Regions from separate parts of the Pedobacter steynii genome, predicted to be linked through region 1. Evidence: riboswitches for the same ligand, from Rfam matches in the RefSeq annotation. Region 1 holds a riboswitch; the other holds the start of a gene.
The links. A riboswitch is a leader RNA that binds a small molecule or an ion and turns the genes downstream of it on or off. The one in region 1 is predicted to bind thiamine pyrophosphate.
Positions count from the first base shown of each region.

Region 2: linked by a shared signal. The riboswitch ahead of thiS (sulfur carrier protein ThiS) and the one ahead of BFS30_RS10510 (TonB-dependent receptor) in region 1 are both predicted to bind thiamine pyrophosphate.

Region 1 is NZ_CP017141.1:2,542,650-2,546,502, reverse strand. Features, by position in the region: gene BFS30_RS10525 (hypothetical protein) at 162-686, shown strand; gene pnuC (nicotinamide riboside transporter PnuC) at 813-1,430, shown strand; gene BFS30_RS10515 (AAA family ATPase) at 1,414-1,944, shown strand; TPP riboswitch at 1,988-2,119, shown strand; gene BFS30_RS10510 (TonB-dependent receptor) at 2,185-3,853, shown strand, end outside.
Region 2 is NZ_CP017141.1:4,618,367-4,622,219, forward strand. Features, by position in the region: gene thiC (phosphomethylpyrimidine synthase ThiC) at 1-1,591, opposite strand, end outside; gene thiS (sulfur carrier protein ThiS) at 1,652-1,855, opposite strand; TPP riboswitch at 1,918-2,005, opposite strand; gene BFS30_RS19100 (hypothetical protein) at 2,109-2,939, opposite strand; gene BFS30_RS19105 (hypothetical protein) at 3,411-3,853, opposite strand, start outside.

The DNA.
Region 1 (3,853 bases):
ATTTGCAAAATAGCATACCACAGATCCTTGTCAAAATAAACGACAAACATCCATTAATTATAAATTGGAACAACATTTGCAGTTTCTATACCGTTATAAGCTGCATCAGCTTTCATTCAAAACAAAATACACCATCACAAATGAGAACAACAAGCCCACTAATGAAAAAGTTATTTCCAGCATTACTTGCTATTGTAGTTTTATTGGCTGGATGCGCCACAGTGCAATCGCTGATCAAATCGACTTTCCCTTATACCGCAACAGTAGTTATTCCTGCATCCTCTAAAAGCAACACAATAATTTCAGCAAACTCTGCAGCAACCAGCTTTGATCAGGTTTTTGGAAATCAAAATGGGACCGATTATGTAAAGGAAGTCAGAATTGCCTCAGCTAAACTGGATGCAAGCAACCCATCCAACAAAAGCCTTGGAATGTTTAAGTCTGTAAGGCTATTTGTAGCCAACGACAAAGGAGCAGAAGTCATGGTGGCGTCAAGAAACGACGTTCAGGAAAATATTGGCTCCGGACTGGTACTAGATATAGACAATTCGCGTTTTCTTGATAACTATGTCAAAGGAACCAGCCTGCGCATAAGAATGGAATATGTGTTGAGAGACACCACCACTACAGATGTAAGTGTAAGAGTTTCATTAAGCTTCAGCACTTCTCCAAAAACAACAAAATAGTATAAAAAAATCCTCTGTTAAGAGGGTAATCTTCATAAATAGTTTGTTTGGTTTATGATCCGGCAGAAAAATGATTTCTGCCGGATTTTTTATGTGCGTTTATTTTAGGATAACTACATTTGGTTCATGTTACTTCTCGAAGCTTCTTTTTTTCAATTGATCGTCGATCAGTTTAAGCATACCTCATGGCAGGAATGGCTTGGCGTCATTTCCGGGTTTATTTGCATTTATCTGGCCACAAAGGAAAATGTACTCAGCTGGCCGATTTCTATTATTAGTGTCGTTGCCTATGCCTGGGTATTCTATGATGCAAAAATGTACGGTGATATGGCCCTACAGTTTTATTTCCTTTGCAGTGCTTTTTATGGCTGGTATTTTTGGATCAATAACAAAGCAAGTGATGATAAACCTATCACTAACTTATCCCTAAAAGGTTGGTGGATTGCAGGTGGATCCGTGCTGATCCTATCCGCGGTATTAGGTCTTTATCTGGATAAGTACACCGACACAAACGTTCCTTACGAAGATGGTTTTTGTACCGCATTAAGCTTTGTAGCGCAGTTGATGCTGACCAGAAAAATTCTTCAAAACTGGATACTCTGGATCATTGTTGATCTTTGTTATATTCCATTATACATCTACAAAAATCTAAATTTAAGTGCTGTTTTTTATGCCTTCCTGGTGGCGATCGCCATCAAAGGCTATTTAGACTGGAGGAAAACCTACCGTGAACAAACAAATTAAGAAAATTGCTATCGTCGGACCTGAGAGCACCGGAAAATCGACTATTACACAACAGCTGGCTAAGCATTACAAAACCCTTTGGGTCCCTGAATACGCAAGGTATTATTGCGCTGCGCTAACCGATCCCTGTACCCTACAAGACGAAATCAATATGTTTCACGGACAGCTTGCACTGGAGGAATCTATTCTTGCCATCGCAGAAAAAGAGCTGATCTTTTGTGATACGACTTTCATTACAGTGAAGATCTGGAGCGATGAAGTCTTCGGGGAGACACCAAGAATGGTACTGGACGCCTTGCCAAACTATACGTATGATCTCTATCTTCTGATGGACATTGACCTCCCATGGCAGGAAGATCCATTGCGTGATTTTCCTCACAAAAGAGAACATTTTATGCAAATATGGCATCAGGAATTACTGAACCTGAATGCAAACTATGTGCTGATCAGCGGACAAGAAGAAAGACTAAAGAATGCTATAGAAGCCGTACAATTATTCCTGGAAAAGCCATAACGTAAGCCATTTCCTTGCTATTCAATTTTTATCAATACCTTTGTTTCATCAAAAAGGGGTGCCTTGTTTTGTAAAAAACACGAAAACAGGCTGAGAGCATACCCATTATATCTGTAAACAGATATATGCACCTGATCCGGATAATGCCGGCGGAGGGATTGGAGTTATGGAGTTTAACTGGGCTGTAAGTACCCCTTACTTACAGTGGTTTAACTAAAAATCAAAGAATTGAAAAGATTAATGACCATAGCATTAGCTATGTTACTGTTGCCAGTTTTAGTGAAGGCACAGTTCAGTATTTCCGGATCAGTATCCGAAAAATCAAATCAGGTATTACCCGGAGCATCTATGCGTTTAAAGGAAAAATCCACCGGAGCTACTGCTAACGCAGAAGGTAAATACCAATTAACGAATCTTAAAGCCGGTAATTATACATTAGTAGTGAGCTTTGTTGGCTATCAGACGATCGAAAAAAAAATAGAGCTCAGTGCAGACCAGATTGTGAATTTCAGTTTAAGCCCTTCTGCATTTCTGGCTGATGAAGTCATTGTAAGGGCCACCAGAGCTAATGAAAAATCAGCTACTACTTATAGGAATCTAAACAGAGAGGAAATTCAGCAGAACAACTTTGGACAAGACCTTCCTTTTATTTTAAACAATACTCCAGGAGTAGTGGTCACTTCAGATGCAGGCGCCGGTGTAGGTTATACCGGTATCCGGATCCGGGGAAGCGATGCCAGCAGAATCAACGTAACGATCAACGGTATTCCTTATAACGATAGTGAGAGTCAGGGTATCTTTTGGGTAAACATGCCTGATTTCGCCTCTTCAATAGAAAATGTTCAAATTCAGCGAGGCGTAGGAACCTCAACCAATGGGGCCGGCGCTTTTGGCGGAAGCTTAAATATCCAGACCCTTGCTCCTTCGGAAAAAGCCTATGCAGAACTTAACAATACATTCGGGTCTTTCAATACGCTTAAAAACACCGTCAAAGTAGGAACTGGCCTGATTGATAATAAATGGAGTTTTGACGGCAGATTATCCCGTGTAAAATCCGATGGGTATATTGACCGTGCTGCCTCTACCTTAAAATCCTATTTTCTTTCCGGTGCTTATCACGGAAAAAACGAGCTGCTAAGGCTAAATGTCTTCTCCGGAACAGAAAAGACCTATCAGGCCTGGAGCGGTATTCCAGAGTCAAGATTAAAAGGAGATATACAGGGAATGAAAGACTACGCAGCTAATGAAGGTCTTAAACCGGAAGAACTGGAAAATTTACTCAATTCAGGAAACAGAACGTATAATCCTTTTACTTATAAAGACCAGACGGACAACTATACACAAAACCATTACCAGGCCATCTATGCCAAACAGTTTAATGAACAATTTTCGTTTAATGGAGCATTGCATTATACAGATGGTAAAGGATACTTTGAAGAATTCAAGTTAAAAGACAAGTACAAAAAGTACAAACAACCAGGAGTAATCGTGGATGGAGAACTAAAAGACCGTACTGACCTCATTCGCCGCCGTTGGCTGGATAATAATTTTTACGGACTTACTTATGCATTCAATTATCAACCTCAATCTAATTTAAACTTCACTCTTGGCGGGGCTTACAATGAGTATAGAGGTAAGCATTTCGGACAGGTAATCTGGTCTAAATTCCCTATAGGTCTGAGCAATACTGATCATTATTATGATGGCAAAGGAAACAAAAATGACTTCAACACCTATTTCAAAGTCAACTATAGCCCAATTGATCAGCTTAGCCTGTTTGCTGATCTGCAATATCGAACAGTCAGCTATGATATCAGCGGTACCGATAAAAACCTGGAACCAATTAACTTTAGCAACAACTATAATTTCTTCAATCCTAAAGTTGGGGCAACCTACTTCCTGAATCAAC
Region 2 (3,853 bases), 2.1 Mb from region 1:
GGTATTGTGCACCCGGATGTCCTTTGGCAAGATCCGCGGCATGGGCTGCAATCTTGTAAGTGATTACCCCGTCTTTTACATCTTTCTTATTCGGAAGTCCGAGGTGTTCTTTTGGCGTCACATAACACAACATTGCCGTTCCAAACCAGCCAATCATCGCCGCTCCAATGGCAGAAGTGATGTGGTCATAACCAGGAGCGATGTCTGTGGTGAGTGGCCCTAAGGTATAAAAAGGAGCTTCAGAGCAATGTTCCAGCTGTTTCTCCATGTTTTCCTTGATCAGGTGCATCGGCACATGGCCAGGACCTTCAATGATCGTTTGCACATCATGTTTCCAGGCAATTTTGGTCAGTTCACCCAATGTTTCCAGTTCGGCAAACTGCGCTTCATCATTCGCATCGGCAATACAACCTGGCCTTAGGCCATCTCCAAGTGAGAAAGCGACATCGTAAGCCTTCATGATTTCGCAGATTTCTTCAAAATGGGTGTAAAGGAAACTTTCCTTATGATGTGCCAGACACCATTTTGCCATGATCGATCCCCCGCGGGACACGATTCCGGTAACTCTTTTTGCCGTTAAAGGAATGTAGCGAAGCAATACCCCAGCATGGATCGTGAAATAATCGACTCCCTGTTCTGCCTGTTCAATCAGCGTATCCCTGAACAATTCCCAGGTTAAGTCCTCCGCTTTACCATTTACTTTTTCCAAAGCCTGGTAAATCGGTACTGTGCCAATCGGAACAGGGGAGTTGCGGATGATCCACTCTCTGGTTTCATGAATGTTTTTACCTGTAGAAAGGTCCATGATCGTATCTGCACCCCATCTGCATGCCCATACTGCTTTTTCTACTTCTTCCTCAATCGAAGAGGTCACCGCAGAGTTTCCGATGTTCGCATTGATTTTTACCAGGAAATTACGGCCGATGATCATCGGTTCCAGTTCCGGGTGGTTGATGTTGCAGGGGATCACTGCCCTTCCTGCCGCCACTTCCTCTCTGACGAACTCCGGGGTGATGTAACCCTTTGGTGTATTTGCGCCGAAGCTATGACCCTGGTGCTGGTGACTCATCACACCATATTGACTGCCCAGCTGTTCGTTCAAAAGATCGATCCTTTGATTTTCCCTAATGGCAATATATTCCATTTCTGCGGTGATGATTCCTTTTTTAGCGTAATGCATCTGAGAAACATTACTGCCTGGAGTCGCTTTGTATGGTTTGTTGATGTAAGCGAACCTCAGGTCATCCAGTTTGGCATCTGCCAGTCGCTGTTGCCCATAATCTGAAGAGATGTGATCCAGTTGTTCCACATCATTCCGGTCGGTGATCCACTTCTCTCTCAGTTTCGGCAAGCCACGTTTCACATCGATATCCGCATTCGGATCGGTATAAGGGCCACTTGTGTCGTAAATGGTTACCGGTGGATTAGGTTCTGTGGCTCCGAATCCGTTATGGATTTTGGTATCACTTAAGGTAATTTCACGCATTGCCACCTGGATATCATGGAGCTGGCCTTTTACAAAAATCTTTTTGGATGCCGGAAAAGGAGTTCGGCTGATGACTTGTTCGTCTGGCGTCTTTTCGTGTTTCATAATTTGTGATTTCTTGGTTAAGAAAATTTATGTTGGATGGATTGGTATGTTTCGATGGGTTTAACCGCCCTGGGTGGCTTTGATCACCGTGATGCGGTCGCCATGCTGGACTTCTCGTCCGGGCCAGTCGGTTTTAGGAATGATGGTCTGGTTAATGGCCACAGCAATCCCCTGAACAGGGATTTTTAAGACCTCTGCAAGCATTTGTTCTACGGAACAATTATCGTTAAGCTGGTAGTTTTTTTGATTTACAGTTATTTCCATATTTTGAAAAATTGGAAAAACTATAGGCATGACCTTTTTACAGGCATGAAAAGACGGCAACTTAAGTTGCTTCTACTTTTCCCTTCGGCAGTACTAACTGCATCAGGTTCAAAGGGTATTTCTCAGCGCAAGGCACCCCTAAAGTTTTTTTGTAAAACTAGATTATTTTTTTGAAAAAAAGAAACCCCGGTTTTCGGGGTTTCTTTTCATTGTCATTTTTTAGTTTTCCAGTTAGGATAAAACGATCATGATGTTATTCTGATGTTGTCTCCTGGTTTGAAAGATCGTCCTGGTTTTTCGGTCTGAATCTAATTGCCGCATAATGCCAGCTGACATCCCAGGGTAGATTGAATTTTCCATTGCTAACTGTCGCATTTACGATTACCGCGGGGTTAAATTCTTTATGATTAACCGGGACGGTTAGATTTCCCTGATTGCGATAATAGTGTAATGCCAGACCGGTAACACAGATGCATCCGTCCGGGATCTCTATTTTCCATTCCCTGGAAGGTACCATTTTTTGTGCATTGGAAATTTGCAACGCTTCCAGACGTATTTGTTGTTGGTAACAGGTTTCGATAGAAAGAAGGTAGATACTTAATTCCACACTGCAGATGTTGCTGTGCGGTGGAAATTTGAAATCGGACGGGATTTCAAAATCAGGAATTCGGATCTGGAGCTCCTGCCCGACCAGTTGTACGGAAGGTTCCACCCATAAGCTATCCTTCAATGGTGATTTGGTGTTAAAATCAAAACCATTTAATCTTCTGAAACTATCCGGTTTAAATTCGTAACTTTCCGTTTCAGGCTGGTAGCATTGTTTAAAGATTGCGAAGTTTTCTTTATTCAGGCGGTTCACCATTCCTCCGTCGTAACGGTCTTCAATCAGGAAGCCGAAGCTCTGACGGAGACAATTAGAGAACCTGCTCGCTTTGCCAAATACAAGTGCTGCCTTTTTTGTTTCTTTAGTTTGTTTTACGCCACCCTTTCCAGGTTTTGTCTGCACAATCTGTTCTTTTCTGTGTTTTTTGAATGTGAGGTTTCCTATTGCACCAATAAGAAATTTTCCTTTTAATCTTGCCATATTTATTTGAGTTTATTTAATTTGAAGTTAAGTATAATTCGGGACGCGTCCAAGTTACCTTCGTAATGAATCCACTGCTTGTCCAGGCCAGGTACACGGCTGGTTCAGGTTTTTCCGAAAAAAACGTGGACTCACTGTGGACTCAGTGTGGACTTACTGTGGACTCAGTCCGGCGTCATATCGGGCTGAATACGGAGGATAACCTATGGATTATGGGGTAAAAAAAGGAAAGGACCGGGAAGGGTTTTTGGAAGAAACGATCTGTTTTCAGATTAAAACAAAGTACTTATTATTGATAATTAATCTTCTTATGATTAATTTAATTGGCGAATAATGACTTTATTCCAACAAATTTAGTTTCATTTTCGATTTAGGGTCTGTACCATAAAGACTTAGCGCCTGTATCATAAAAAAGTACTTCTGTAAGCCTGGTTTGAACCGTCTTGATCGAAAGCAGTTTCTGTTGCAAATTTAGTAATAGAAATATTTGTTTTTGCCCGGGATTTTGTGTTCCGTATTTCCGGGGGTAAATTCATCCATCCTGAGTATCTTTTTAAAAGGATAGCTGAAATTCAGGTACTCATCTTCTGGAGGTGTCCTGCCTTCATCACAATCTCCATACGTATACGCTACATTGACCTTTTTGGTGGAAAAATTGATGTCGTATTGAAAATCATACTCGCAGGTATCAAAATCATTGTAGGTCGCGCCAATCAGGAACCAGTCTCCGTTTTGATAGCGGAAAATGTTTTTATACTTATGAGAATGTCTGGAATTGGAATTGAAAGTTTGTTCAACGATCAAAGTATTATTTTTAATGCTAATGGTCAGGTCCGGAACTTCTTCAAAGATACGGCCATAACGCTGGTACTCCCAGATCACAGAATGATTTTCCTTCCAGAGCCTGATGGTCC